Regions from separate parts of the Cryobacterium soli genome, predicted to be linked through region 1. Evidence: predicted binding sites of a transcription regulator. Region 1 holds the regulator's gene; each other region holds the start of a gene.
The links. Region 1 encodes HrcA, which represses chaperone genes, less so after heat shock. Its sites were predicted from a motif close to TTNGCACTCGNNNNNNNCGAGTGCNAA; they were not measured.
Positions count from the first base shown of each region.

Region 2: groES (co-chaperone GroES) is a predicted target of HrcA. The motif match lies at 8,312-8,338, and genes of this name have one in related genera.
Region 3: groL (chaperonin GroEL) is a predicted target of HrcA. The motif match lies at 1,686-1,712, and genes of this name have one in related genera.

Region 1 is NZ_CP030033.1:432,129-442,181, reverse strand. Features, by position in the region: gene DOE79_RS02095 (sensor histidine kinase) at 1-1,227, opposite strand, end outside; gene lepA (translation elongation factor 4) at 1,340-3,193, shown strand; gene DOE79_RS02085 (DUF1990 domain-containing protein) at 3,199-3,846, shown strand; gene hemW (radical SAM family heme chaperone HemW) at 3,851-5,077, shown strand; gene DOE79_RS02075 (DUF4870 domain-containing protein) at 5,166-5,540, opposite strand; gene DOE79_RS02070 (DUF4870 domain-containing protein) at 5,634-6,035, opposite strand; gene hrcA (heat-inducible transcriptional repressor HrcA) at 6,203-7,222, shown strand; gene dnaJ (molecular chaperone DnaJ) at 7,280-8,389, shown strand; gene DOE79_RS02055 (16S rRNA (uracil(1498)-N(3))-methyltransferase) at 8,405-9,151, shown strand; gene DOE79_RS02050 (HIT domain-containing protein) at 9,171-9,533, shown strand; gene DOE79_RS02045 (PhoH family protein) at 9,487-10,053, shown strand, end outside.
Region 2 is NZ_CP030033.1:3,495,635-3,505,687, reverse strand. Features, by position in the region: gene guaB (IMP dehydrogenase) at 1-570, opposite strand, end outside; gene DOE79_RS16275 (branched-chain amino acid ABC transporter permease) at 855-2,114, shown strand; gene DOE79_RS16270 (branched-chain amino acid ABC transporter permease) at 2,127-3,107, shown strand; gene DOE79_RS16265 (ABC transporter ATP-binding protein) at 3,145-4,020, shown strand; gene DOE79_RS16260 (ABC transporter ATP-binding protein) at 4,007-4,777, shown strand; gene DOE79_RS16255 (ABC transporter substrate-binding protein) at 5,328-6,626, opposite strand; gene rarD (EamA family transporter RarD) at 6,894-7,838, opposite strand; gene groES (co-chaperone GroES) at 7,941-8,237, opposite strand; gene DOE79_RS16240 (class I SAM-dependent methyltransferase) at 8,382-9,569, shown strand; gene DOE79_RS16235 (hypothetical protein) at 9,581-10,053, opposite strand, start outside.
Region 3 is NZ_CP030033.1:3,613,591-3,623,643, reverse strand. Features, by position in the region: gene groL (chaperonin GroEL) at 13-1,641, opposite strand; gene DOE79_RS16845 (DUF3048 domain-containing protein) at 1,783-2,829, opposite strand; gene DOE79_RS16840 (cold-shock protein) at 2,974-3,177, opposite strand; gene DOE79_RS16835 (LytR C-terminal domain-containing protein) at 3,391-3,963, opposite strand; gene DOE79_RS16830 (DUF3263 domain-containing protein) at 4,013-4,321, opposite strand; gene msrB (peptide-methionine (R)-S-oxide reductase MsrB) at 4,529-4,930, shown strand; gene DOE79_RS16820 (nitroreductase family protein) at 4,936-5,490, shown strand; gene DOE79_RS16815 (SDR family NAD(P)-dependent oxidoreductase) at 5,544-6,518, opposite strand; gene DOE79_RS16810 (SHOCT domain-containing protein) at 6,596-6,838, shown strand; gene DOE79_RS16805 (sugar O-acetyltransferase) at 6,848-7,453, opposite strand; gene DOE79_RS16800 (PLD nuclease N-terminal domain-containing protein) at 7,519-7,917, opposite strand; gene DOE79_RS16795 (chloride channel protein) at 8,121-9,536, shown strand; gene DOE79_RS16790 (nucleoside deaminase) at 9,542-10,053, opposite strand, start outside.

The sequences.
Region 1 (10,053 bases):
GGCCGTGCCCTGACCCGGCGCAGACTCGAGCACGAAGCTGCCGCCGAGTTGCTCCACCCGTTGCCTGATCGCGACCAGCCCGAACGAGTCCGGGCTCTGGGCGGCCGCATCGGTGAGCGTGAACCCCCGGCCGTCGTCGACGATGTCCAGGGTCACCTCGTCGGTCATGTAGCTCAGCGTGATCTCGGCGCGATGGGCGTCGGCGTGCTGGGCGACGTTGGCCAGCGACCCCTGAGCGATGCGCAACAGGGTGGTTTCCAACGACATGGGCAGGGCCACGGCGTCCCCGGTGACGTGCAGGCTCACCCGGGTGGCCCGCCCATCGGTGGGCGTCGGGCGCTCCATCGAGGCCGCGAGCCTGGCCAGGGCGCCGGGCAGGGTCTGGGTATCCAAGGCCGGCGGGGTGAGTTCGCGGATGAACCGACGGGTCTCCTGCAGATTCGCCGCCGCCGTGTCCCTGGCCAGCCGTAGGTGGTCGAGGGCGGCCGGGTCGGTGACGGTGCGCTCGGCCGCGTGCAACAGCAACTGGATGCTCGAGAGCCCCTGCGCGACGGTGTCGTGGATCTCGCGGGCCAGCCGCTGCCGCTCGGCGAGGGTGCCGGCATCCCTGGCGGTGGCGGCGAGCTCGGCCCGGGTGGCCAGCAGGTCGTCGATGAGGCTCTGCCGTTCGCCGGCCTCCCGCAGCAGCGCCCGGTAGCCGAGCCCCACCGCGACGGCCACACCGGCGGCCACGAGCGGCCCCAGGGTCGCGCCCAGGCTCAGGCCCACATGCAGGCTCATCGACCAGATCGTGAGGAACACACTCAGCAGCACCAGCGGAATGCCCGCCCGGAGGGGCAGCACGTGCAGCTGGAGGAAGAACAGGGGGAAGACGATGAACGCGGCGTCCTCGGTCAACAGCGTCAGCGCGAGCCACTCCACGAGCAGCAACGCCATCCAGACCGGCACGACCCAGCAGCGCGGCCGCGTGCGGGCCAGGCGGCCGCCGGCGGCGTAGCTGGTGAGGAACACCAGCGCCAGTGCCACGATGAGCGCCGCATCCGGGGCCGCGTCCCACAGAGTGAGCACGATCACCAGCCCGGTCAGGGCAACGATCAGCACGTGCAGACCGATGCGCAGCCCCGAGAACACCGGGGTCAGTGCGGAGTGTGGCAGGCCGTCGCCGATGCTGGTGGGCGGGGTGGGATCCCTCGGGGTCGGGGTGGCGGCGACGGTGAGGCTGGACATGGTGATGCCAGCATAATCAGGCCGTGCGCAGCCTGCATCCGTCGAATGGATGAGCGAGCCGGGCCGAGGCAGGTCACCCCGATGCTGCGAGGCATGGGAGAATTGGGCCATCATGTCACCGAGAGCAATCAAGGCGCTGGAACCGGCCGCAACCGCCCCCGCGTTCATCCGTAACTTCTGCATCATCGCGCACATCGACCACGGCAAGTCCACGCTGGCCGACCGGATGCTGCAGATCACCGGCGTCGTCGACGACCGCTCCATGCGTGCCCAGTACCTGGACCGCATGGACATCGAGCGCGAACGCGGCATCACCATCAAGAGCCAGGCCGTGCGCATGCCGTGGGAGATGGACGGCCAGACCTACGCGCTGAATATGATCGACACTCCGGGCCACGTCGACTTCACCTACGAGGTCTCCCGCAGCCTGGCCGCTTGCGAAGGCGCCATCCTGCTCGTCGACGCCGCACAGGGCATCGAAGCCCAGACGCTGGCGAACCTGTACCTGGCTCTCGAGAACGACCTCACCATCATCCCGGTGCTCAACAAGATCGACCTGCCGGCCGCCGACCCCGACAAGTACGCCAAGGAACTCGCGAGCCTCATCGGCGGCAGCCCCGACGACGTGCTGCGGGTCTCCGGCAAGACCGGCGTGGGCGTGTCCGAGCTGCTCGACCGGGCCACCAGTCTGATCCCGGCTCCGGTCGGCGACGCGAACGCCCCGGCCCGCGCGATGATCTTCGACTCCGTCTACGACAGCTACCGCGGCGTCGTCACCTATGTGCGCATGATCGACGGGCACCTCAGCCCGCGCGAGAAGATCCAGATGATGTCGACCAGAGCCACCCACGACATCCTCGAGATCGGCGTCACCAGCCCCGAACCCACGCCCAGCAAGGGCCTGGGCGTCGGTGAGGTGGGTTACCTGATCACCGGTGTGAAGGACGTGCGCCAGTCCAAGGTCGGCGACACCGTCACCACTGCGGCCAAGCCCGCCACCGAGGCGCTGCCGGGCTACACCGAGCCCAAGCCCATGGTGTTCTCCGGCCTCTACCCGATCGACGGCAGCGACTACCCGGCGCTGCGCGAAGCGCTCGACAAGCTCAAGCTCTCGGATGCGTCGCTGGTCTACGAACCGGAAACCTCCGTCGCGCTGGGCTTCGGCTTCCGCTGCGGCTTCCTGGGCCTGCTGCACCTCGAGATCATCACCGAGCGCATCGACCGGGAGTTCAACCTCGACCTGATCACCACCGCGCCCAGCGTGATCTACGAGGTCACCACCGACGACAAGAAGACCGTCACGGTCACGAACCCGAGCGAGTTCCCGAACGGCAAGATCGCCGTCGTCGAGGAGCCCATCGTCAAGGCCGCGATCCTCGCGCCCAAGGACTACGTCGGCGTGATCATGGAACTCTGCCAGGGCCGCCGCGGCACCCTGCTCGGCATGGAGTACCTCGGTGAGGACAGGGTCGAGATCCGCTACACGATGCCGCTGGGCGAGATCGTGTTCGACTTCTTCGACCAGCTCAAGAGCAAGACCGCCGGCTACGCCTCGCTGGACTACGAGCCCATCGGCTCGCAGGAGGCCGACCTGGTCAAGGTCGACATCCTGTTGCAGGGCGAACAGGTCGACGCCTTCAGCGCCATCGTGCACCGCGACAAGGCCTACGACTACGGTGTCCTCATGACGGGGCGCCTCCGCAAGCTCATTCCGCGCCAGCAGTTCGACGTGCCCATCCAGGCCGCCATCGGCGCCCGCATCATCGCCCGTGAATCCATCAGCGCCATCCGCAAGGACGTTCTGGCCAAGTGCTACGGCGGTGACATCTCCCGCAAGCGCAAGCTGCTCGAAAAGCAGAAGGAAGGCAAGAAGCGCATGAAGATGGTCGGCCGGGTCGAGGTGCCGCAGGAGGCGTTCATCGCCGCGCTCTCCGGCGACGAACCGCCCAAGAAGGAAAAGAAGTAACCGTCATGCGCCGCTCGACCTTCACCGACGCCGCCGTGACGTACGCCGCCATCGGCGGCACCCTCGCGTCCGACCTCATGCGCTACCCGCCGAAGGGGCACCGGCCGCTCGAGCGCACCGTGCGCCTGGGCAGCGGCGAGGAACGTTTCCGGGCGGCGACGACGTCGCTGATGACCTGGGGCATCCAGCGTGGCAGCGGCATCGAGGTCACCGACCTCGACGCCGGAACCGGCGTGCAGTACACCGGCATCGTCTTCACCGACGACGGCACCCCGGCGCCCAACCAGGAGCACCCGGTGAACGAGGCCACCTTCGCCGAGGACGGCACCCCCTTCATCAGCAACGGCATGACCGGCGTGCTCAAGATCCCGAACGGCCCCTTCACGGTCGCCGCACCGGTCCGCGTGGTCTACGTCATCGATGAGGCCGACAAGATCGGCTTCGCCTACGGAACCATGCGCGGTCACCCGCAGAACGGCGAGGAAGCGTTCATCGTGGACCGCCGTCCGGACGACTCCGTCTGGCTGACGATCCGCTCGTTCTCCCGGCCGAGCACCTGGTACTACCGTCTGGCCTGGCCGGTCCTGCGCTTCCAGCAGGAACGCTACACGCGCCGGTACCTGCGCGCCCTGCATCCCGTCGGGATGGCCTGACCGGATGGCTGGACCGCATCCGGTCGGTGACCCCGCCCCCCTCGACGGGCTGCTGCCGGCCTCGGCCGGAGTCGGCGCGGACGAACGCGACTTCGGGGTCTACCTGCACGTGCCGTTCTGCAAGGTGCGCTGCGGCTATTGCGACTTCAACACCTACACCGCCACCGAGCTGCGCGGGGTGAAGCAGAGCGACTACGCCAGCCAGGCCGTGTCGGAGGTCGAGTCCGCCGCGCGCATCCTGGCCGCGTCGGGCGTGGAGAGCCGGCCCGCAGCGACGGTCTTCTTCGGTGGCGGCACGCCCACGCTGCTGCCCGCCGACCACCTGGTGCGGATGCTGCACGCCGTGCGGGACACCTTTGGCATTGTGCCGGGTGCCGAGGTGACCACCGAGGCGAACCCGGACTCGGTCGACGCCGCTTACCTCCTCCAGCTCAAGGCCGCCGGGTTCACCCGGGTGTCCTTCGGCATGCAGTCGGCCGTGCCGAGCGTGCTCGCCACCCTCGAGCGCACGCACGACCCCGAGCGGGTTCCGCTCGTCGTGCAGTGGGCCAGGGACGCAGGCCTGGACGTGAGCCTCGACCTGATCTACGGCACCCCGGGGGAGACCATCGAGAACTGGCGGGCCAGCCTCGACCACGCTATCGCTCAGAACCCCGACCACATCAGCGCCTACTCGCTCATCGTCGAAGACGGCACCAAGCTGGCCAGGCAGATCCGCCGCGGCGAGCTCGTGCAGCCCGACGAGGACCTGCAGGCCGACTTCTACGAGCTGGCCGACCGGCTCCTGGCCGAGGCCGGCTACGGCTGGTACGAGGTCAGCAACTGGTCCAGGGGCACGGAGCATCGCTCCCGGCACAACCTCTCCTACTGGAGGAGCGCCGACTGGTGGGGTGTGGGCCCAGGGGCGCACAGCCACATCGGCGGGGTGCGCTGGTGGAACGTCAAGCACCCGGCGGCGTATGCGGACCGGATCCTCGCCGGGCATTCCCCGGCGGCCGGACGCGAGACTCTCGACGACGACACGCGCGAGCTGGAGCGGGTGCTATTGCTCACCCGCATCCGCGAGGGCATCCCCGTGGCGACGTTGACGACGGCGGGGCGCCGCGAGGTGGCCGGCCTGATTGCCGACGAACTCATCGACGCGAGGGCGGCGATCGGCGGCACCATCAAGCTGACCCTGCGCGGGCGGCTCCTGGCCGACGCCGTGGTGCGCCGCCTCCTCACCGACTAACCTCCGCTCCCACCCGCGAACCGTGAGTTAAGCCCTAGAACGCGCGAGTTCTCGGTGCTCACCTCGCAGCTCGCGAGGGGGAAACGGGCTAGCTGAGGAACTTGATGGTGAGCGGGTAGGTGTACCACTCGCCCTTGTTGGCGGCGATGGCGGCCATGATGCTGAAGACGATGTTGAGGATCCACACCGCGGCCAGGATCAGGAAGCCGATGCCGATGACGGTGAGGATGCCTCCGACGAACCCGGCGATGGCCAGGGTGATCTGGAAGTTCAGAGCGGTTGCCGTGTGCGCCCGGATGAACGGGCCGCGGTCCTTGAGCACGATGTAGCCGATGAGGGCAGGCAGGAAGCTGAAGAGGATCCCGCCGATGTGGATCAGGGTCGCCCAGAGCTTCTCGTCGGCCGGGCTCAGCTGACTCTGTGCCTGGTACGGGGCTGCGGGGGGAGGCGTTGCCTCTGACATGGGATCTCCTTCGTGACTCCCGGCGGTGCGGGGCGGCGTCCGGCGCCGCTGTTACCAGAATAGCGCCGCTCGCCCCAACCCGGAGTCTGCAAACTAGCTGATCAGACGGATAGAGAAGGGGTAGCGGTACGGCCGGCCGTCGCGAGCGCTCAGATAGCCGAGCACGGAGAAGATCGATCCGACCAGCCACAGCACCCAGCCGAGCGAGAAGAGCCCGGACAGCAGGCCGAATGTGATCAGACTGAGAATCGTGGACAGAACGTTGAGGGCCACATAGCCGATCAGCAGGGTGATCTGGAAATTCAGCGCTTCCTTGCCTTGTTCGTTGGTGAACGGGCCCCGGTCCTTGAAGACCAGCCAGATGATCAGGGAGGGCGGGAACGAGAGGATGCCGCCCAGGTGAGCCAGTGACGCCCACTGCCTGTCCTGCTCCTGGGAGAGCGGAGGCCCTGATGACGGCCCGTTCGATGGTCCCTGACCGGTGGGATAGCTCATGGCGGTGTCCTTCGGTGAGCGGTGCGTGGGTGTGCTTGTGCCCACGCTACTGCGCAAAATCGTCGGGGAGCAATGGGTATCCAGCCCGCTCGCGATATGATTAGCAGTCAAACAATGAGAGTGCCAGCCAGTTGGTGGCAGGACCGGGCGTGAGGGAGGCGATCGGAATGGTGTCGGATCGTAGTCTCGAAGTGCTCCGCGTCATCGTGCAGGACTACGTGGCCTCGCGCGAACCGGTGGGGTCCAAGTCGATCGTCGACAGGCATGCCTTCGGAGTCTCGGCAGCGACCATCCGCAACGACATGGCCCTGCTCGAGGAGGAAGAGCTCATCATCGCGCCCCACACGTCGTCGGGGCGCATTCCCACCGACAAGGGCTATCGCCTCTTCGTCGACCACTTGGCCGACCTGCGCCCCCTGACCGGCGCCCAGCGGCAGGCCATCGAGGTCTTCCTCGGCCAGTCCGCCGATCTGGACGAGGTGCTGGCGCGGAGCGTCAGGTTGCTCTCGCAGCTGACCCATCAGGTGGCCCTCGTGCAGTACCCGTCGTTGTCGCGCGCTAGCGTGCGGCACATCGAACTGGTGCCGCTCAGCGACACCCGGGTGCTGTCCGTCCTGATCACGGACTCCGGACGCGTCGAACAGCGCGTGGTGGAGTTGACCCGCGCCGTGGACGAGGTCGCCCTGGCCGAACTCCGCACCCGGCTCAACGCCGTGGTCGGCGGTCTGAGCATGAGCGAGGCGGCCGCCGCGCTGACCGGGCCGACCGGGCTGGGCCCGCCCGAACTGCAGGACCTGATCGACCTCATCACCGGCACTCTGCGGGACCAGGTGGGCGCCAACCGTCAGGACCGCCTGGTCATGGCCGGCGCCGCGAACCTGGTGCGCACCGAGGACGACTTCAGCGGCAGTATCTACCCTGTGCTCGAGGCCATCGAGGAGCAGGTGGTGCTGTTGCGCCTGTTCGGCGAGATGGCCACCGACCAGCACGGCGTCTCGGTGAGCATCGGCCGTGAGAACGCGCCGTTCGGCCTGGGGGAGACCTCCGTGCTCACGAGCGGCTATACCTCCCACGGCGATGCGGCCCGGCTGGGCGTGCTCGGCCCGACCCGCATGGACTACTCCAACAACATGGCGGCCGTGCGCGCCGTCGCCCGGTACCTCTCGCGCCTGCTCGGCGAGAACTAGCCGCCCCCACACCTTCCCACCGACACTTTTCACCCCAGAACCCGAGGAGAGCCAGCTTTGGCTGACCATTACGAAGCACTCGGCGTCGCGCGCGATGCCACCACCGACGAGATCAAGAAGGCCTACCGGCGCCTCGCCCGCCAGTTGCACCCCGATGTGAACCCGGGCGCTGAGGCATCCGAGCGGTTCAAGACCATCACCCACGCCTACGACGTGCTCTCCGACCCCAAGCAGCGCCAGAACTACGACCGCGGCGGCTCGGGCAACTCCGGCCAGGGCGGCGGCTTCGACGCCGGCAACTTCGGCGACATCTTCGAGACCTTCTTCGGCGGGGGAGGCGGCGGCAGCCGCGGCCCGCGGTCGCGCCGCGAACGCGGGCAGGACGCCCTCATCCGCGTGGAGCTCGACCTCGACGAGGTGATCTTCGGCACCCACCGCGACATCGAGGTGGACACCGCGATCGTCTGCGCCACCTGCAACGGCAGCTGCTGCCAGCCCGGCACCTCCCCGGTGACCTGCGACATCTGTCACGGCACCGGAAGCATCCAGCGTGCCGTGCGGTCCCTGCTCGGCAACGTCATGACCTCCAGCCCCTGTGGCTCCTGCCGCGGCTACGGCACCATCATCGCCACGCCCTGCGTCACCTGCCAGGGCCAGGGCCGCGTGCGCGCGCGCCGCACGGTTCCGGTCGACATCCCCGCCGGCGTCGACACGGGCCTGCGCCTGCAGATGCCCGGCAGCGGCGAGGCCGGACCGGCCGGAGGCCCCAACGGCGATCTCTACCTCGAGATGAAGGTGCGGCACCACGACGTCTTCAGCCGTGACGGCGACGACCTGCTGTGCACCCTCGAGGTGCCCATGACCGACGCCATCCTCGGCGCCACGGCCACGGTCAAGGCCCTCGACGGCGACATCGAGGTGGAGCTCCGCCCGGGCGTGCAGGCCGGCGAGATCCTCACGGTCAAGGACCGCGGGATCACGCGGCTGCGCGGCAACGGCCGTGGCGATCTCCGCGTCGGCGTGCAGGTGCTCACCCCGACCAAGCTCGACCACAAGGAACGCGAACTCATCGAGGCCTTCGCCGCCCGCCACAAGGTCGCGGCACCGGCCCTCAGCCACTTCCAGCAGGGCCTGTTCGCGAAGCTCCGCGACCGGTTCCTCGGTTAGGGACGCCCGCTAGCGATGGCGCATTTCTTCCTCTCGGAGACTCTCGGCCAGGCCCCGTCCGCCATGCAGGTGGGGGCCACGGTGAGCCTCACCGGCGCCGAGGCCAAGCACGCCGTCACGGTCAGCCGGGTGCGCCCGGGCGAGACCCTGCTGGTGGGCGACGGCGCCGGGCTGATGCTGGGGGTCACCGTGATCACGGCGGCTCCGACCGAGCTTGTGCTCCGCGTCGACTCCGTGCGGCACAGCCCGCCGGCGACTCCGCGCATCCTGCTCGTGCAGGCGCTGGCCAAGGGCGACCGCGATGAACTCGCGGTGCAGGCGGCCACCGAACTCGGCATCGACGGGGTCATCCCGTGGGCGGCCTCACGGTCGGTGGTGCGGTGGGAAGGCGTCAAGGTGGCGAAGGGGCAGGCCCGTTGGGCCGCCATCGTGCGCGAGGCCAGCAAGCAGTCAATCCGGCCCTGGCTGCCAGAGGTGGCGGCGCTGGTCAGCACCAAGCAACTTGCACAGCTCGCCGCCACCAGCCGGATGCTGCTGCTCGAACCCACCGCGGACACCCGGCTGACCGCGATCGCGCCACCGACCGACGATCGTGACATCGTTCTCGTCGTGGGCCCGGAGGGCGGGATCGCCGCATCGGAACTGGACGTCCTCGAGGCGGCCGGCGCCAGCCGGGTGCGCCTGGGCGACACCGTGCTGCGCACGTCGACGGCGGGCCCCGCCGCCGTCGCCATCCTGAACGCAACCCTCGGTCGCTGGTAGTTCCGCTTAAGATAGACGTATGGCCTCCTCCGGTGCAGAACCCTCCATCTTCAGCCGCATTGCCGCGCGCGAGATTCCGGCGACCATCGTCGCGGAAACCGACCACATCATCGCGTTCAACGACATCGCCCCGCAGGCGCCCGTCCACGTGGTCGTGACCACCAAGACCCAGCAATACCAGAACGTCGGCGAACTCGCGGCCGGCGACCCCGCCCTCCTGGCCGAACTGGTCGCCGTGGCCGGCCGGGTGGCCGACGAACACTGCGCGGGGGAGTACCGCTTGATCTTCAACACCGGCGCATCGGCCGGCCAGACGGTTTTCCACGTGCACGCCCATGTGCTCGGCGGCACTCTCGAGGAGGGGACGCTTGCAGCCCTCTGACCCGGAGACTCCCGGAACAGGCGCACTGCCCGCGGTGCGCACACTCCTCGTCGACGGCGTCGCCATGGTGCGTCTGCTCGGCCCCCAGGACCGGTTCCTCAGCACCATCGAGAAGGAATACCCGGACGTGACCGTGCACGTCCGCGGCAACGAGGTCACCCTCACCGGGCCGGCCGCCTCCACGGATGCCGTGGTGCGCCTGATCGAGGAGCTGCAGCTGCTTCTGCGTACCGGGGCGGACCTCGGCGAGACCGAGGTGACAACCTCGGCGCGCATGCTCGGCGCCGACAGCACGTCGAGCCCGTCGACGGTGCTCGGCCAGACCATCCTCACGTCGCGTGGCCTCACGGTGCGCCCCAAGACGCTCGGTCAGAGCAGCTATGTCAACGCGATCGACGAGAACGCCATCGTCTTCGGCATCGGGCCGGCCGGAACCGGCAAGACCTACCTCGCCATGGCAAAGGCCGTGCAGGCGCTGCAGCGCAAGGAGGTCGACCGCATCATCCTCACCCGACCGGCC
Region 2 (10,053 bases), 1.3 Mb from region 1:
GAGCGGCAGCTTCTCGATCTTGTGGGTGGCGAAGATGGCCACGGCGTCCATGGGCGCCATGCCGACCTTGCCCGTGATGAGCGGGGACGTGGTCATGACCTCGCGCACCTTGGTGGTGTGCTTCTTCACGTTGGAGACGAAACGCATGTCGCGGTTGGTGATGATGCCCACGAGCACGCCGTCGTTGTCGACGACCGGCAGGCCGCTGATGCGGAACTGGCCGCACAGCGCATCAACCTCGGCGACGGTGGCATCGGGCGAAGTCGTTACCGGATTGGTAATCATGCCGGATTCGCTGCGCTTGACGAGGTCGACCTGCTCGGACTGGTCGGCGATCGACAGGTTGCGGTGCAGGATTCCCAGGCCGCCTTCACGTGCCATGGCGATGGCCATGCGCGTCTCGGTGACGGTGTCCATGGCGCTCGAGAGAAGCGGCGTCGCGACGCTGATTCTGCGGGTTAGCCGGGACTTTGTCTCGGCCTCACTCGGTATTACGTCGGTGTGTCCCGGCAGGAGAAGGACGTCGTCGTAGGTGAGCCCGGTGAAACCGAACGGATCTGGCTGATCCATGAAACCCCTTTTGCATTCGCGGATATGGAAAAAAGTCCGGAAATCTCGAGGGATGCAACCGGTAATCAATGTTAAGCGACGTTGCGCCCCAGGCATTCCGCGAACCAGAATCGAAACCACTAAATTCTGCGTACGAAACATATGCGACATAATCGGCACGTACTGTCAGCAACGTCGCTGGCAGGCAAGTCCGTGCCGGCTCGAATCCGCACCGACGGTGCCGCCCTGGAGGTGCAGTGAGTAATACACACGCAGTTCGCAAATTCACACCCCGGAGGGTGGTGCTGTTACTCGGCCTACTCCTCACCGCCCTGACCTTTTCCACGCTTGGCGCGGGAGCTGCTCAGGCGGACGAGATCAATACGGACCAGTACGACTACGTCATCGCCGGCAACGTGCAATTCGACGGCGAACCCATCGAAGACGTGCTCATCTCCGTCGAGGGCTCCGGCTACAAGGCCGAGGTCGTCACCGACGCCGACGGCAAGTGGCGCATCGGTGTCCCAGAGAAGGAGACCTATACGGTCAGCCTCGACGAAGACACCCTGCCCAAGGGCGTCGTCGTGGCCAAGGGTGGGTCGACCATCGATGCCGAGTTCGGCCTCACAAAGGTGAAGTCAGTGAACTTCTTCCTCGGTGAGGGAGAACGCACCACCGTCAGTTTCTTCGACCAGTTCGTGAACCGGTTCGTCAACGGGCTGAACTTCGGGCTGTTGCTGGCGCTGGCCGCCATCGGGATGTCGCTGATCTTCGGCACCACCGGGCTGAGCAACTTCGCCCACGCCGAGATGATCACCTTCGGCGCCCTGGCCACCCTCACCCTGTCCGTCACCTTTGGCGTGCCGATCTGGCTGGCGATCATCGTCGCCATCGCGCTCAGCGGTGTCCTCGGCTTCGGTTTGGACGCGGCGATCTGGAAACCCTTGCGGAAGAAGGGCGTCGGGTTGATCCCGCTGATGATCGTCAGCATCGGCCTGTCGCTCGCACTGCGGTACACCTTCCAGCTGTTCTACGGCGGCGGCACCAGCCAGCTGCCCGGCTCTGGAATGACCGACCTCAAGTTCGGGCCGATCTCCCTCTCGCCGATCGACTTGGCCAGCATGGGCATCAGCATCGTCGTGCTCCTGGCGGTGTCCTACTTCCTGCTGCGTACCCGCATCGGCAAGGCCACCCGCGCCGTCTCGGACAACCCGAGCCTGGCGTCCGCGAGCGGCATCGACGTCGACGGCGTCATCCGCATCGTCTGGATCGTCGGCGGGTCGCTGGCCGGCCTGTCCGGTGTCCTCTGGGCGTATTTCCGTCCCGGGGTCAGCTGGGACATGGGCTTCCAGATCCTGCTGCTGGTCTTCGCCGCCACCACCCTGGGTGGTCTCGGTACCGCGTTCGGCGCCCTGGTGGGCTCGATCATCGTGGGCCTGTTCGTCGAGCTGTCGACGCTCTGGATTCCGTCCGACCTGAAGTACGTCGGTGCACTTGTCGTTTTGATCCTGGTGCTGCTGCTTCGGCCGCAAGGCATCTTGGGTCGCAAAGAGAGAATTGGCTAGGGGCTGACGATGATCGACTGGGGAGCAATCTTTAGCAACGCGGCCGTCGAGCTGATCAGCCCGACTACCGCCGCCTACGCCCTCGCGGCGCTGGGCCTGGCCGTGCACTTCGGCTACACCGGCCTGCTCAACTTCGGCCAGGCGGGCTTCATGGCCCTCGGCGCCTACGGGTACGCGATCTCGACCCTGACCTTCGGGTTCCCGGTCTGGGCATCGGTACTCGTCGGCATCGGCGCATCCGTGGTCTTCGCGCTGGTCCTGGGCATCCCGACTCTGCGCTTGCGGGCGGACTATCTGGCCATCGTGACGATCGCGGCCGCGGAAATCGTTCGGTTGCTGTTCACGACGAACACCTTCGAACCCGTCACGGGTTCGGCCAACGGGCTCAGCGGCTACAAGGGCGGCTTCGCCGACCTCAACCCGATCCCCGACGGCACCTACGGGTTCGGTCCGTTCGAGTACAACGCCTACGACTGGTGGCTACGCATCGTGGCCTGGACCATCGTGATCCTGGCCTGCCTGTTCACCTGGCAGATCATGCGGAGCCCCTGGGGCCGCGTGATCAAGGGCATCCGTGAAGACGAGGATGCCGTGCGTGCGCTCGGTAAGAACGTCTACGCCTACAAGATGCAGTCGCTCATCCTCGGTGGCGTGTTCGGCACGATCGCCGGAATGATCTTCGTGCTGCCCCGGGCCGTGGTGCCGTCCAACTACCAGACGTCGCTCACCTTCTTCGTCTACGCCATCCTGCTGCTCGGTGGCGCCGCGACGATCCTGGGCCCCGTCATCGGTTCGATGATCTTCTGGGTGCTCCTGTCGTTCTTCTCCGGTTTCATCGCCCGTGCGGTGGAAGCCGGTTGGCTGCCGTTCATGTCGAGCATCCAGGCCGGGCAGCTGCGCTTCATCCTCGTGGGTGTGGCGATCATGCTCATAGTCATCTACAGACCGCAGGGCATCTTCGGAAACAAGAAGGAGCTGGCTTTTGTCAAATAACACCGTTCCCACCGCCAAGCCCGTCAAGACCGTCGACATGCACATCGGCGAGGCCGTTCCCGGGTGCAAGAAGAAGGACCCGATCCTCGTGGTCGACGGCGTCAGCCGCACCTTCGGCGGCCTCAAGGCCGTGGATGTCGAGCACCTGGAGATTCCGCGCGGGGCGATCACCGCCCTGATCGGCCCCAACGGCGCCGGCAAGACCACCCTGTTCAACCTGCTCACCGGGTTCGACAAGCCCGACACCGGCTCGTGGACGTTCGAGGGCACCCCGATCGGTGGGGTCCCCGCGTTCAAGGTGGCGCGGATGGGCCAGGTGCGCACCTTCCAGCTCACCAAGGCCCTGGGCCTGCTCACCGTGATGGACAACATGCTGCTCGGCGCCAAGGCTCAGATCGGCGAGAATCTGTTCCGCGCCATCCTGCCGTTCCTGTGGCGTCAGCAGGAGGCGGCCAACAAGGTCAAGGCCCTCGACCTGCTCGCCAAGTTCAAGCTCGACGCCAAGAAGGACGACTACGCCGCCAGCCTCTCCGGCGGGCAGCGCAAGCTCCTCGAGATGGCGCGGGCGCTCATGAGCGACCCGTCGCTGGTGATGCTCGACGAACCCATGGCCGGTGTCAACCCGGCGCTGACCCAATCCCTGCTCGACCACATCCTCAACCTGAAGGCGGAGGGCATGAGCGTGCTGTTCGTCGAGCACGACATGCACATGGTGCGCCACATCGCCGACTGGGTGATCGTGATGGCCGAGGGCAAGGTCGTGGCAGAGGGCGACCCGCACGAGGTCATGCGCAACCAGGCCGTCATCGACGCCTACCTGGGGCAGCACCACGATGAAGACCTCGGCGAAGATCCTGACGCCGAGAAGGAACATGTCGGAGCCATTAAGGAGCTGCTCGATGACGAACTCTAGCCCGCTGATCGACGCGACACCGCCGCCGGTGCGCTCTGCCGTCGTCGAGGTCAAGAACGTGACCGCCGGGTATGTGCCCGGGGTCAACATCCTCAACGAGTGCTCACTGACCGCCTATGACGGCGAACTGATCGGCATCATCGGCCCGAACGGCGCCGGCAAGTCCACGCTGCTCAAGTCGATCTTCGGCCTGGTCAAGGTGCGCGAGGGCGAGATCCGGCTTCGCGGTGACAACATCACCAACCTCAAGGCCAACAAGCTGGTCTCCAAGGGCGTCGGGTTCGTGCCGCAGACGAACAATGTGTTCCCCACGCTCACGATCCAGGAGAACCTGGAGATGGGCATGTACCAGAAGCCCAAGGGCCTGGCCGAACGGCTCGAGTTCGTCACCGAGATCTTCCCGGAGCTGCGCAAGCGCCTCGGCCAGCGGGCCGGGTCGCTCTCGGGCGGCGAACGCCAGATGGTGGCCATGTCGCGGGCGCTCATGATGGGCCCGCACGTGCTGCTGCTCGACGAGCCGAGCGCCGGGCTCTCCCCCGTGCGTCAGGACGAGGCGTTCCTGCGCGTGAAGGAGATCAACAAGGCCGGCGTGACCACGATCATGGTGGAGCAGAACGCCCGCCGCTGCCTGCAGATCTGCGACCGCGGCTACGTGCTCGACCAGGGTCGGGATGCCTACACCGGCACCGGCCGTGAACTGCTGAATGACCCCAAGGTGATCGGCCTCTATCTCGGCACCCTGGGCCAGGACGACTAGTCCCGGCCGCATCACCCCGTAACACCTTCGTGCCCCGGCGCGGACGTGCTGCCCGTTCCCACGGAGCAGCCGGTCCGCCCGGGGCACGCGGTGTTTAACCGCGCGGCCGCTGCGGCCCTCTGGAGACGCAGATCTCGCCGGGCGCCCTTCCGGGCGCATCGCTCGCCCCAGGCCTCCCAGCGGCCTCCTGTGCGCCGTCGCTGACCCGCCCGCGGAGGCTTCGATGCGCCTCGAGTGCGTGACTCCTGCAGTTTCTCCCGGCGACGGATGCACGGTCACGGGCGGGAACAAGCGGGCACGGGGTTCGACTGGCAGGGCACAGCGGGCACGGGCACGGCGAACAGGGCACGAAGGACAGGGCACAGCAGGCACGAAGGACAGGGCACAGCAGGCACGAATGCAGCGGACGCGAGTGCAGTGACCACGAGGGCGGCGGACACGAAGGGCGGACACGGGTATGCGGGCACGCAGAAGGGCCCCGGCCGAAGCCGGGGCCCTTCTGGTGCTGTGCGGTACGTCTGCTGTGGGTGTACCGGGTCAGCGGTGATGACTAGTTGATGCGGGTGTACTTGTTCTCTGCATCGAACTGGTAGATACCGATGGTCGCGTCCGTCGGGTCGCCGTTCTCGTCGAACGTGATCGGGCCGGAGTAGCCGTCGTAGTCGATCTGGTCACCCTTGGCGAGCGCCTCGGCGCCCGACTTGAAGTCGGTGACCTTGGTGCCCTCGCCGGTACCGCCCGAGACCTGCTGCAGGTACTTGGCGATGGACTCACCCGACACGTCGTTGCCCGCGTAAGCGGCCAGGGCGATCAGGATGACGGCGTCGTACGACTCAGCTGCGTAGCTGAAGTCGGTCAGGGTCGGGTCGACCTCGAGCAGACGGTCGGTGAAGTCGCCCAGGGTGGCGGTGTCGAGGCCGGGCAGCGTGCCCTTGGAGCCCTCGATCAGCCCGGGAGCGAAGTCCTTGCTGTAGTCGGCGAGGTTGCCGTCGACGAAGTAGAGCTTGTCTCCGGGGAAGCCGCTGGCGACCAGGTCCGGGGTGATGACCTTGGCCTGGTCGAACGTGATCAGAGCGATCGCGTCGGGGTTGGCCGCGGTGACCTCAGCGATCTGCGCCGAGAAGTTCGCGTCGCCTTCGTTGAAGCTCGCGCTGGCGACGACCTCTCCGCCGGCCGCTTCGAACGCCTCGGTGGTGTACTGGGCCAGGCCGGTTCCGTAGGAGTCGTTGAGCACGATCAGGCCCAGGGTGCTGTTGCCGTCTTCGGCGATCAGGTTGCCGAGGACTTCACCCTGCAGGATGTCGGACGGGGCCGTGCGCCAGAAGAGGCCGTTGTCCTCGTACTTCGTGAAGTCCGCCGAGGTGTTGGCCGGGGAGAACTGCACGACGCCGGCACCGGTGATCTGGTCGATCACGGTCTTGGAGACACCCGAGGATGCCGCACCGATGATCGCGGAGACCTTCTGCGAGAGCAGGTCGGTCACGGAGACCGTGGCGGTGTCGGTCGTGGTGTCGCCGGAGTCGCGGAGGATGGCTTCGATGTCGATGCCGAGACCGGCAGCGTTGACCTCTTCGATGGCCAGGTTGACGCCGGCCTCTTCGGGCGGGCCGAGGAAGGCGAGTCCACCACTCTGCGGGAGGATCGTTCCGACCTTGAGGGCCAGATCGCGGTCGCCGGCCTCAACGGGGCTGACATCGCTGCTGGTCGCGGCGGGCTCTTCAGATGCTGCGGGCGTGCTCTCCGCCGTGCTGCATCCGGTGAGCAGAAGTGCGCTGACGCCGAAGATGGCGACGCCGGTGACTACGGCGCGGGCCGAGCGGGAGGCCGAGGCCTTCGCGAATACGCTCATGTTGCTCCTAGGGTAAGGGGAATCGAGAGGTCGAGCACGGCAAACGATCGTTGCCGTGTTGCAAAGGTATTCATCGGAACGACATCAAACAAGGCGGTCGTGTTACAGGCGTGTAACGCGACCAAATCGTTACGAAACGGGCTTCTGATCAGGATGCCTTCAGCAGTCGTTCAGCGGGCGCTAACGATTTCCCCCCGAACAGGGGCCATGGCGCGGGCGTAAGAAACGGTAACGCGACCGGGCTCCGGAGGCCGTGGGCCGGCCGGGTCAGACGAGATCGGTCAACAACCGGCGCTGCGAGCGTCCGGCGACGATCATGTCGACGGTGAGCACGATCAGCGCCAGCCAGACCAGGCCGAAGCCGAGCCAGCGTTCGGGCGGCATCGGCTCCTGCAGCACCACCACGCCAACGATCAGCTGCAGCACCGGCGCAACGTACTGCACCAGGCCGAGAGTGGACAGCGGCAGGCGGCGGGAGGCGGCGGCAAAGAACAGCAGCGGCACCGCGGTGAGCACCCCGGATCCGACCAGCGCGATGGTGTGCAGCGGTGAGACCGAGCCGAAGGTCAGCCCGGTGAGCAGCGACACCACCACGAGTTGCACGATCGCGATGGGCGCGAGCCACATCGTCTCCAGAGTCAGGCCGGTGAGGGCGTCGAGACGCCCGCCCACCCGCTTCTTGATCAGCCCGTAGAGGCCGAAGGAGAACGCCAGGATCAGCGATATCCACGGCACGGTGCCATAGCCGACGCTGAGCACAATCACGGCGATGAAACTGATCACCACGGCGGCCCACTGGGCGGCGCGTAACCGTTCATGCAGCACGAGCACCCCGAGCAGCACCGTGATGATCGGGTTGATGAAGTACCCCAACGCCGTCTCGACGACGTGCCCGCTCAGGGCGGCGAGGATGAAGGTCTGCCAGTTGATGAAGATCAGCACGCCGGCCAGCCCCATCGTCCACACCACCCTCGGGGTGCGCAGGGCCGCCACGAAGGGGCGCCAGGCCCGAGTCGCGACAATCAGCACGGCACAGAACACCAGGGAGAACAGAACCCGCCAGGCCACGATCTCGAAGGCGCCGGTGGGCGCCAGGAGCAGAAAGTAGAGCGGCAGGAAGCCCCAGATGCCGTAGGAGCAGATCGCGTAGATCAGGCCGGTGCTGGCGGCACTGCGCGCCGCAGGCTTACGTCGTGTGGGGCCCTGCGTCATGTGCCGGTGATCCTGTCTGGGGAGCGGTCTCGTTCCGCGAGCGCGGACACGAAAAATCCCGGATGGCCGAGGCCATCCGGGATTCAACGATATGGGGTGTTACTAGCGAACGACGACCGCGAGAACGTCGCGGGCCGACAGAACGAGGAGGTCCTCGCCACCGAACTTGACTTCGGTTCCACCGTACTTGGAGTAGATCACCTTGTCGCCGACGGCGACGTCGAGCGGGATGCGGTTGCCGTTGTCGTCAATGCGGCCGGGGCCGACGGCGACAACTTCGCCTTCCTGGGGCTTCTCTTTGGCGGTGTCCGGGATCACAAGTCCGGAAGCGGTGGTCTGTTCTGCATCCACCTGCTTGATGACGATGCGATCTTCGAGCGGCTTGATGGAGACCGACACGGTTGACCTCTTTCTTAGCTAAGACGTAGTTAGCAGACTCACAGCGAGAGTGCTAAGTCGAGTTTAGGGCGCAACTGGCACTCACGCAACGTGAGTGCCAGAGCGCTCGAGACTCACGCCGGTTTCGGTTGATAGGTTTGCGGGATGGATCGCGCCGAGCTCGTTGAGCTGCTCTCACCCGAAGGCCTGCGCCTGCTGGACTCCCTGCCGCCCTACGAGGCCGGCGGCGACGTGGTGCGCACGGTCAGCGCGCTGCGGAAGGCCGGGCACTCCCCCGCCCTCGTGAACGCGGTGCTGTACCAGTCCCGGTTGCGCGCCAAGGCTACGGCTAAGTTCGGTGATTTCGCCAGCCGGATGCTGTTCACCGAGGCCGGCCTGGAGCAGGCCACCCGCCTGCGGGTCGCCGCCCTGCACGCCGGCCGTTTCGTCGAAGCCAAACTCGCCCGGGTCGCCGACGTGGGCTGCGGCATCGGCGGCGACGCCATGGCCATGGCCGCGATGGAGCTCACCGTGACCGCCATCGATATCGACGAGGTCACCGCTACCGTCGCCAGCTTCAACCTCGCCCCGTTCCCCACGGCCTCTGTGCTCTGCGCCGATGCCGCCGACGTCGACCCGTCCGAGTACGACGCGCTCTGGTTCGACCCGGCCCGCCGCACCGCCGGGCACGGCAACACCAGTCGGCTCACCCGTTCTGAGGACTACTCTCCCCACCTCGATGACGTGTACGCCCTGGCCGAACGGATGCCCGTGGGCGTCAAACTCGGCCCAGGCCACGACCGGGACCAGATCCCGGAGACCGCCGAGGCGCAGTGGGTGTCGGTGGACGGCAAGCTGGTGGAAATGGGTCTGTGGTTCGGCCCGCTCGCCCGCCCGGGCATCCGCCGTGCTGCGCTGCTGCTGACCAAGGACGGCGCGGCCGAGCTGACCGCTCCCGACGACAGCGAGGACGTACCTGTCGGCGAGCTCGGCGAGTACCTCTACGAACCCGATGGTGCCATCATCCGTGCCCGGCTGATCGGCGACCTGGCCCGGTCGATGGATGCGCTCATGCTCAGCGAGGGGCTGGCGTACCTGACCAGCGCCACGCTCACCGAGACCCCGTTCGCGACCGCGTTCCGGGTGGTCGAGGTGCTGCCCGCCGACGAGAAGAAGCTGCGGATCGCCCTGGCCGAACGGCGTATCGGCACTCTGGAGATCAAGAAGCGCGGGGTGGATGTGGACCCCGCCACGCTGCGCACGCGGTTGAAGCTCAAGGGTCCGGAGTCGGGCACCCTGGTGCTGACCCGCGCGGCCGGGCACAAGGTAGCGTTGCTCGTCGAACGCGCCTGACCCACGATCGCTCAGCCGTAGTACGGCGGCAGCACCTGGGTGATCACGACGAACCAGACCACGCCGAGCAGGATGCCGGCGAGCCCGGTGACCAGGCCGAGGATCCAGAGTCCGCCGCTGCGGCGTTCGACGACCCGGGCCACCAGCGCGAGCACAACCGCGGCGACCGCAAGCGGCACCGCCCACACCACGAAGATGCCGGCCAGGACGCTCAGCGAGCCGCACATGACGGCGGCTACGCTCAGGCCGCGACGGGCCGCATGGGTCTGGATCTCGGCGGTGGTGTAGACGTAGGGCACCCACTCGGTGGGCGCGGTGATGGTGGACTCGTAGGCGAGCTCGCCTGCGACAGGGGGCCGGGTGAGGCCGGGCGGGGCTGTGGCCGGGTCGGTGGCGGCCTCTGCCTGCGCGGCTTGCCTGGCCCGCGCTTCAGCGCGCGTTTGGGCCTGGCCGGCGGAGCCCTGCCCGAGGGGGGTCTGCGCTC
Region 3 (10,053 bases), 1.2 Mb from region 1:
TGCTGGCGGGACTTAGAAGTCCATGCCACCCGAGGGGTCGCCGGCCGGGGCCGGGTTCTTCTCGGGCTTGTCGGCGACGACGGCCTCGGTGGTGAGGAACAGTCCGGCGATCGACGATGCGTTCAGCAGCGCGGAGCGGGTGACCTTCACCGGGTCATTGATGCCGGCAGCGATCATGTCGACGTACTCGCCGGTTGCGGCGTTGAGGCCGAACCCGACGGGAAGGTTGCGCACCTTGTCGGCGACAACGCCCGGCTCCATGCCGGCGTTGAGTGCGATCTGCTTGAGCGGAGCGTCGATGGCGACGCGCACGATGTTCGCGCCCGTTGCCTCGTCGCCGACGAGGTCAAGGATGGCCTTGCTCTCGAACGCGGTCTTGCCGGCCTGGATGAGGGCCACGCCACCACCGGCGACGATGCCCTCTTCGACGGCTGCCTTCGCGTTACGGACGGCGTCTTCGATGCGGTGCTTGCGCTCCTTGAGCTCAACCTCCGTCGCGGCGCCGGCCTTGATGACGGCAACGCCACCGGCGAGCTTGGCGAGACGCTCCTGGAGCTTCTCACGGTCGTAGTCGGAGTCCGTGTTCTCGATCTCGTTGCGGATCTGCTGAACGCGACCGGCGATGGCGTCGGCGTCGCCGGCACCCTCGACGATGGTGGTCTCGTCCTTGGTGATGACGACCTTGCGGGCGTTACCGAGCAGGTCGAGGGTGACGTTCTCGAGCTTGAGGCCGACCTCCTCGGAGATGACCTGGCCACCGGTGAGGATGGCGATGTCCTGCAGCTGCGCCTTACGACGGTCGCCGAAGCCCGGAGCCTTGACGGCAACGGACTTGAAGATGCCGCGGATCTTGTTCACAACGAGCGTGGCCAGGGCCTCGCCGTCGACGTCCTCGGCGATGATGAGCAGCTGCTTGCCGCTCTGGATGACCTTGTCGACGATCGGCAGCAGGTCCTTGATGTTGGAGACCTTGGAGTTGACGATCAGGATGTAGGGGTCTTCGAAGACCGCTTCCTGACGGTCGGGGTCGGTGACGAAGTACGCCGACAGGAAGCCCTTGTCGAAGCGCATGCCCTCGGTGAGCTCGAGCTCGGTGCCGAAGGTGTTCGACTCCTCGACGGTGACAACGCCTTCCTTGCCGACCTTGTCGATGGCTTCGGCGATGATCGCGCCGATCTCGGCGTCGCCGGCGGAGATGGAGGCCGTGGCCGCGATCTCTTCCTTGGTCTCGATCTCCTTGGCGCTGGAGATGAGCTCTGCGATGACCGCAGCGGTGGCCTTCTCGATGCCGCGCTTGAGGCTGATCGGGTCGGCGCCGGCTGCGACGTTGCGCAGGCCTTCGCGGACCAGCGCCTGAGCGAGGACGGTGGCGGTGGTGGTACCGTCGCCGGCGACGTCGTCAGTCTTCTTGGCGACCTCCTTGACGAGCTCGGCACCGATCTTCTCGTACGGGTCGTCGAGTTCGATCTCCTTGGCGATGGACACGCCGTCGTTGGTGATCGTGGGGGCGCCCCACTTCTTCTCCAGCACGACGTTGCGTCCGCGCGGGCCGAGGGTCACCTTGACCGTGTCAGCGAGGATGTTCAGGCCGCGCTCCAGGCCGCGACGGGCCTCTTCATTGAAAGCAATGATCTTTGCCATATGTGTTTCTCGTCCCTCCCGGACGTTACCAAAACGATGATGGGTTAGCACTCCAAACCACAGAGTGCTAAACCGATTCTGGCACTCTGGGGTCGAGAGTGCAAGTGAACGTCGGCTGCACGATGCCCCTGCAGGACCGGGTTACGGCTGGATCTCGACGGCACCGCCACCGTCGGTGGGCACCAGTTCGATCCAGGTATTGCCCGGTGCGAGGTCGATGGCCGCGCCGTCGGCATCCGTCAACCGGATCGGGGCCGCCGGAGCCTCCTTGGTCCAGGTTGCGGGCAGGGTCGACCCGTTGGCCGACACCCAGGCCTGGCCCGTGCCCTCCAGGAGGGTACGGGGCACGTCGGTGCTGCGGTCGACGCTGACGCTGAGCACCACCACGTTGGTGGCGGACAGCCGGGTGTCGTCGGCGTCCAAATCGGGCGCGCCGTCCTGACTGCGCAGGTACGCGGCGCCGGCGGGGTCCCAGGTCCAGGAGCGCTCGCTGGAATCGGAGAACCGGGTGACGATGGTGCCGGCGGCTTCGCCTGCCGTGGCCGCCCCGGCGGCGGCCGCGCTGTCGGCGTAGTCGAACTGCCGTTCGGGCGCGGCGAGGTCTGGATGCCGGTCGACGAGATCGGCCGCGCTGAGCACGACGTCATGCGGCGATTCCCGGTCGTCCACGCGCCGGAATGCTCCGCTGTCATCCCGGTCGAAGATCACGTTGAGCACCGGGGTGTTCTGCATGGCCTCGACGAACTGCGGCTGCCCGCCGGAGTAGGCCACGATTCCGCCGAACGGGCTCAGCAGGTCCGGGTCCATGGGCCGGATCGAGCGCACCGGTCCCACGTCGTCGGGCACATCGGAGTGCCACAGGGCGGCATACCGGGTGAGCCCGCCCTCGACCAGCTCCTCGAAGACCAGATCAGCCCGCTCGAGGCCGATCTGCGGCCGGGCGGCGGCGAGGTTGTCGATCTTCACGGCCAGAGACGGATGCTCCGCTTCCGCCGGGTCGATCGGGGTGCCGCGCAACGGGGCCACGGCGGGCGTCTCCGCAGAGGGACTCGGGGCGGTGGGCGGCCCGGTGACACAGCCCGTCAGGGCACCCACGGCGCCGATCAGCACGATGGCGGCCCAGGCGCGGATGCCGGCGCGGCGGAAGCGGGGGCCTCGAGCGGGCGTGGTCATCCGTAACGCAGTCACGCCACACACCTTAGCTCCGCGAGGTATGTCTGCCGAGCGGGACAAGATGGGTGGCGTGCTGACCGTCACGGGAACCGATACATCGTCGGTGCCTGTTCAGTTGTGTGCTGCCGGCCCGTTGGGACCGGCTGTTCTACGCGTGGGCTACGCCGGACGAACCGACTCTGCCTGCGGACCTTTGGCTCCGGTACCGAGTTCAAAGACGACGTGCTGGCCTTCTTCGAGAACCTTGTATCCGTGCATGTCAATAGCGGAATAGTGGACGAAGACGTCCTGCCCACCTCCATCGACCGTGATGAAGCCGAAACCCTTTTCAGCGTTGAACCATTTGACGGTTCCGTTCGCCATGTGAAACTCCCCTAGTGCAGTGTTATCTTTCGGCTTTCACCCGCTGGTGTTACCGGGCCTGGCGCAGTAGCTGCGTCCACCGTCCGCGAAAGAGCGCTCTCAGGTTGAGAACGCAACTCGCATAAAATGAGCGACCACTGCAGATAGTAGTAACGAAAGCGGGGATCGACAGGGGGTTGACTGGCGGCCCTCAGGCCGGTAGGAATCCGGCGGTCAACCGGCCGGCATCGCGTAGTCGGCTCCGACCACAACGGTCAGCGTGGCATCCGAGCCCGCGAAGTCGCTGGAGAGCAGGATTGTCGAATTGGGCAGCAGCGCCGCAACCCCGCGCGCAGCGCCCTCCAGGGCGGGATCCGCGTAGTACACGGTCGTCGTGGCGACGTCTTCGGTGTCCGCGTCGCTCATGGTGCCGACGCTCCAGCCGCTGCCCGTCAGCAGTTCGCCCACCGAGCGGGCGACACCGCTGGTGGCGGTGCCGTTGAGCACTGTGACACTCGCACTGGGGTCGGTGGTGGGCTCGGCCGTGGGCACGACCTCGGCGGCGGGTGCCTCGGTCGCCGTCTCCGTACCGGTCTCGGCGGTGATGCCGGGGATCGTGAAATTAAGCCGGTTGTTGAGCACAGTCAGTCCGATCGCCCCCACGCCGATGAGCAGGGCCGTCGCCGCCAGCGCCCACCAGAAGGCCACCCACCGGCGGCCCTTCCGACCGGGGGCTCGGTGCGCCCCCACGCGGTCGAGCTTGTGCGGAAGGTCGTCGAAGCGGTCTTTCGGGTACGAAGTGGGCATCGTGAGTCTGGTTCGATCCTCGTTTGGCTGAACACGCGGTAGGAGTGTCCTACTCGATGGGGCGGATGGCCCGGCGCGACCGGGCCTGGGACCGCGCGTCACGCATCCGCTGCAGGCGTTTGACCAGCATGGGATCGTGAGCGAGGGCAAGCGGGGAGTCAAGCAGGGCACCCAACACTTGATAGTAGCGGGCAGCCGAGAGGCCGAACTCGGCCCGGATCGCCTGTTCCTTGGCGCCGGGGTGGGACCACCAGCGCCGTTCGAAAGCGAGCACCGCGGTGTCGCGGGGGCCGAGCGCCGTGACGCCGTCGGCGCCCCGATCGCTCTCGCCGTGCTCGCTGGTCGCCATACGCGTCATCCTATTTGGCGGGGACTGGGTTTTCGCTGACCGGCGCGGCCTGTCCTGATCGTCACCGCCCGCCACGGGCGGGCAGGCCGTGCGGCTGGGAATCCCCTGGCCACGGGAATGCCCGGGGCCCCGGCCGAGTTTAGGCTGGAGGCAGCAATCCGCCCGCTGAGCCACCCGCACGAGTAATGCCGCACAGAAGTATTGAAGGGACGCACCATGGACTACGAGGTCACCAAGTCTGACGCCGAATGGAAGGCCGAGCTTTCCCCCGAGCAGTACGCCGTGTTGCGCGGCGCTGCGACCGAGCGTGCCTGGACCGGCGAACTCCTCGACGAGGGACGGTCAGGCGTCTACACCTGCGGCGCCTGCAACGCCGAGCTGTTCAAGAGCGGCACCAAGTTCGATTCCGGTTGCGGCTGGCCGAGCTTCTATGAGTCGGTGCGCCCCGAGGCCGTCGAGCTCATCGAAGACCGCTCGCTGGGCGTGGTTCGCACCGAGGTGCGTTGCGCAGCCTGTGGTTCGCACCTTGGTCACGTGTTCGACGACGGTTTCGGCACGCCTACCGGCGACCGGTACTGCATGAACTCGATCTCGCTCAACTTCACTCCCGTCGAGTAACGGTTTTGTCGGCGGTTCTTGACGCGATCGCGTCGCGCCGGTCGTATTCCGTGGTCACCACGGATGCGCCCGGCCGCGACGAGCTGGTCCCCCTGATCCAGGCGGCCGCGCGCGCCTCCGACCATGGCGCGCTGCGACCGTGGCGGATCATCGAGCTGCGCGGCGATGCCCGGGCCGCCCTCGGCGACGCGTTCGTGACGGCCGCGGGCCTCGAGGGGCCGGCCGCCGTCAAACTGGCCGGCAAGCCCCTGCGCGCCTCGTTGCTGCTGGCCCTGGTGGCCAGCCGAGGGCCGAGCCACAAGGTCCCGGCCTGGGAGCAGGACGCGGCCGCCGCCGGCGTGGCCCACTTCCTCGGCCTGCTGCTCGAGGACGCGGGCTGGGGCGTGATGTGGCGCACCGGCGGGCACACTCGCGCCGAACCGGTGCGCCAGGTGCACGGTCTCGCCGCTGGCGAGGAGCTACTCGGCTGGCTCTACGTGGGCGGGATCCCCGAGACCACCAAGCCCGCCGTGCGCCAGCCGGTCGACGTCGACGACTACCTCAGCGCCCTCCCCGCCTAACCCGCCGCCCGCCCGGGCCCACTGCTCGGCCCGCGGAGATGGGCGGAGGCAGGTTAGGCGAACGCGTTGACGCCGGTGAGCTCGGCCGAGAGCGCCCAGAGGCGTGCGGCATCCGTGGGGTCGATCGCGTGCGCGTCCACACCCCGGATGCGCGCGGTGTCGCTGCCCGGCACTGTGGGCTCGGCGATGTCGCAGTCTTCGCAGTAGACGCCGCCCCGGCCGTCGAGCATCGGGGAGGTCGCCGCCCAGGTCGCCGTCGCGGCGCCCTGCTCCGGCGTCTTGAACACGGAGTTCACGGTGCCGTCCTCGGTCATCCACCCGGAAGCGATCATCTCCTCGCGCGGCAGGTGTCGCTGCAGTTCGGTCATGATGCCACCCGGGTGCACGGCGAACGCGCGCACGCCCTGCTCAGCGCCGAGGGCGTCCAGCTGCACCGCGAACAGGCTGTCGGCGGTCTTGGCCTGACCGTACGCCAGCCACTTGTCGTAGCCCGTCTCGAACTGCGGGTCGTCGAAACGGATGCCGCTGAGCTTGTGCCCTGTCGACGACAGGGCCACGACGCGGGCTCCCCCGCCGGCTGCCAGAGCGGGCCAGAGCAGGTTGGTGAGCACATAGTGGCCCAGGTGGTTGGTGGCGAACTGGGACTCCCAGCCGTCGCCGACGCGGGCTTCAGGGGAGGCCATGATGGCGGCGTTGTTGATCAGGATGTCGAGGCTGCGCCCGGACGCCAGGAAGCGGTCCGCGAAGGCGCGTACGCTGCCAAGGTCGGCGAGGTCGAGAGTCTCAACCTCAACATCGGACAACCCGCGGGCGTCGAGCGCGGCGCGGGCAACCTCGGGCCGGCGGGCCGGCACCAGGACCCGAGCGCCCGCGGCGGCGAGCGCCGCAACGGTCTCGATGCCCAAGCCGGAGTAGCCGCCGGTGACGATGGCCGTGCGGCCGTTCACGTCGATGCCGGCGAGCACCTCGGTGGCGGTGGTGCGCGCTCCGAACCCGGAGGGGAGCGCGTGCTGGGATGTTGTTGTCATCCTTCCAGCGTACGCTCGCTCGCCGCCTGGATAGACTCTCGGCGTCCGGCCGAACGCGCCGGCACAGGGGGATTCATATGATCAGCAATCTGACCGGCTGGCACTTTCTCATCATCGCGGGCGTCCTCGCCGCGATGCTCCTGATCGCGCTGGCCGTGGTGCTCACGGTCGTGTATCTTGCGCGGCGACGCCCGGCAAGCTCCGGCAACCCGACGGACCCCGCGGCCCGGCTGGCGCAGCTCGATCAGCTGCGTGCCCAGGGGCTCGTCACCGAGGCCGAGTATGACGCCAAACGCCGGGAGATCCTCGGCCTGCTCTGAGCCGACGAATCAGGCCGCGTCCAGCCCGACCCGGTCGTCAGGGCCGATAGCCCGCACGACCCGCGCCGGGTTGCCCACGGCGATGACTCCTGGCGGAACGTCCCGCGTGACCACGGAGCCCGCACCGATGATGCTCCCGGCCCCGATGGTGACGCCCGGGCAGACCACGACATTACCGCCGAGCCACACGTCATCTTCGATCACGATCGGGGAAACCCGCTCATATCCGGCCCGGCGCTCGACGACGTCGACGGCATGGCTGGGCGTGTAGAAGCGGGCACTGGGGCCCACCAGCACGTTGGCGCCGATGGTGATCTCGCCGCCGCCGAGTGCCAGGAAGTCAGCGTTGATGAACGTGTTGGCGCCCACCCGCAGCCGGGAGCCGTAGTCGAGGTAGAGCGGAGGCCTGAAGTCGGCGCCCTCGCCGACACTGGCCAGCATCCCCACGAACAAGGCGTGCGCCGCGGCCTGGTCGTCGTCGTAGAGGGCAGTGATCTGCCGGCAGGTGCGCTGCGTGCTGGTCGTCAACTCGGCAAGTTCGGGCCCGGACCGGTAGCGGTACCACTCCCCCGCGATCATCTTGTCGTACTCGGAGCGGACCACGGCCGGGGGCATTTTGTTGTCTATAACCACAAACACGAGCCTAGCCCGTCACCGCGGCCCCCGCACGTCGATCGTCGTCAGGGTCCTTCGGCCAGCCGACGGCGTTCGGCCAGTTCGGCTTCGATGCGGCGGATGCGCGCCTGCTCTGCGTGGAACGCGATCTCGCGGTCCAGCGAAGCGAGTTGTTCCTCGGTGCTGCTGATCCGCCGTTCCGCCTGGGCCGTGGGGGTCGCCTCCGCGCTCGAGGCGGAACCCGCGCGACGCCGGGGCGCACCCAACTGCGGACGCACCACCGGGGTGTCGTAGTCGTGTCCGATCACAAACCAGAGCAGGCTGCCGATCATCGGGAGGAAGATCACCAGGAGAACCCAGACCACCTTGGGCAGATGCTTCACCTGGCCGTCCTGTCGCGTGATGATGTCCACGAGGGCAGCAACGACGAGCACCAGAATCACAATCGAGAACAGCGCATACATGGCGGTCAGCTTAGTGAACGCTGTGAACGAGCGACCAGCCCCCAGTTCCGCGGGCACCCGCGGCGCCGGCGTGGGGCTTGCGCCCGCGCGAACACCGGGCCAGCGTGGTCAGCGATGCCGGCTCAACCCGGGACCAACCGGCCCGGATCGGTCCAGCCAGAGTGCCAGATCGGCGGAGGAGACCGGCCGAGGAGGACCGCGACATGCCCGCGCACCCCGAGCCACCGGCGAGCCCCGCCCCCGATTCCGATGGCCACCCGGCCAACCCTGCCCAAACCGTCGACCCGCTGGCGGTCATCCGCTCGCGCGGCTACCTGCGGGTGCTGTTCCTGGCCGGGCTCATCGGCGTGCCCGTCTCGGTGGTGTCCTACGGGTTCCTCGCCCTGGTCTCCTGGCTGCAGGGCTACCTGTTCACCGAGCTGCCGGCCGCTCTGGGGTTCGGCGGTGTACCGGTGTGGTGGCCGCTTCCGCTGTTGGCCCTGTCGGGCCTGCTGGTGGCGATGTGCATCCGGTTCCTGCCGGGAACCAGCGGGCATCCACCGTCGGAGGGCTTCGCGGCCGGCGGGTTCCCTCGACCGCCAGAGCTGCCCGGCGTAATACTGGCGTCGCTGGCCACGCTCGCCCTGGGCGCAGTGCTGGGCCCGGAGGCGCCGCTGATCGCCCTCGGTGGCGGGCTGGGCGCCCTGGCGGTGCTCCTGATCAAGAAGGACTCGCCACCCACCGCCCTGGCGGTGATCGCGTCGGCGGGCAGCTTCGCTGCGGTGAGCACCCTGCTCGGTTCGCCCTTGTTGGGCGCCTTCCTTCTGATGGAAGCATCCGGTCTGGGCGGGGCCATGCTCGGGGTGGGCCTGCTGCCCGGGCTGCTCGCCGCGGGTATCGGCTCTCTGGTCTTCGTCGGGCTGGATTCCTGGACCGGGTTGGGCACGTTCTCCCTCGCCATCCCCGATCTGCCGGCCTTCAGCACGCCCACCCTGGGGATGTTCCTCTGGGCGCTCGTGCTGGGGGTGGCCTGCCCGCTCCTGGCCTGGGGAATCAAGGCGCTCGCTCGCGTGGTGCGCCCAGCGGTGCATGCCCAGCGGCTGCTCGTCACTCCGGTCCTCGGCCTGCTCGTCGCCGGACTCGCGATCGGGTTCGCGCTGGTCACCGGGGAAGACACCGGCCAGGTGCTCTTCTCCGGCCAGTCGACGCTGCCCGCGCTCATCAGCGACGGCGCCTCCTGGCCGATCGGCGCGTTGGGCCTGCTGGCGCTCTGCAAGGCGTTGGCCTATGGCCTGTCCCTCAGCGCGTTCCGGGGCGGGCCGGTGTTCCCCGCCATGTTCATCGGCGCCGCCCTGGGCATCATGGCCTCACACCTGCCGGGCATGGCCCTGGTTCCGGCGGTGGGGGTGGGCATCGGCGCCATGTGTGTGTCGATGCTGCGGTTGCCGCTCACGAGCGTGCTTCTGGCCACCGTGCTGCTCACCAGTGACGCCTACGCCGTGATGCCGTTGGTCATCGTGGCGGTAGTGGTGGCGCACGTGCTCACCGGCCGGCTGCCCGAGCCACCGGGCCGGTGGCTCCGCCGAGATCCCGCGCCGATCGCTCCTGGCCCGGCTCCGAACGCTCCGGGCCTGGGCTAGCGGAACTAGCGGGCGTCCCAGAATCCGCGGTGCACCTCTCTCGCCTCCGCGACCAGGGCCGGGCCGGCCACGATCACGGTGCCGCCGCCGCGGGCGAAGACTTCGCGGCAAGGCAGGTCCAACGTGGGCTCGCCGTCCTGGGCGGGCACCATGGCGCCGAGGTCCTGCTCCGGCAGCGCGTAGGCGACCCGCCCGATCCCGGCCCAGTAGATGGCGCCGGAGCACATCGCACAGGGCTCGGTGCTCGTGTACAGGGTGCTCGCGCGCAGCGCGGTCTTGTCGAGCTGGGCGCTGGCGAGGCGCACGAGGTTCGTCTCGGCGTGCCCGGTGGGATCGTTGCCGGTCACCACGGTGTTCTGACTCTCGATGATGGTGCCGTCGGCGGCCACCAGGATGGCACCGAACGGGTGGTTGCCATTGGCTCGAGCCAGTGCGGCCACGGCGATGGCCCGCAGCAAATGCGCCTCATCGCCGGCCGAGATGCTCGTGGGCGCTGACGCGGAGGCTGTGTGCGGGC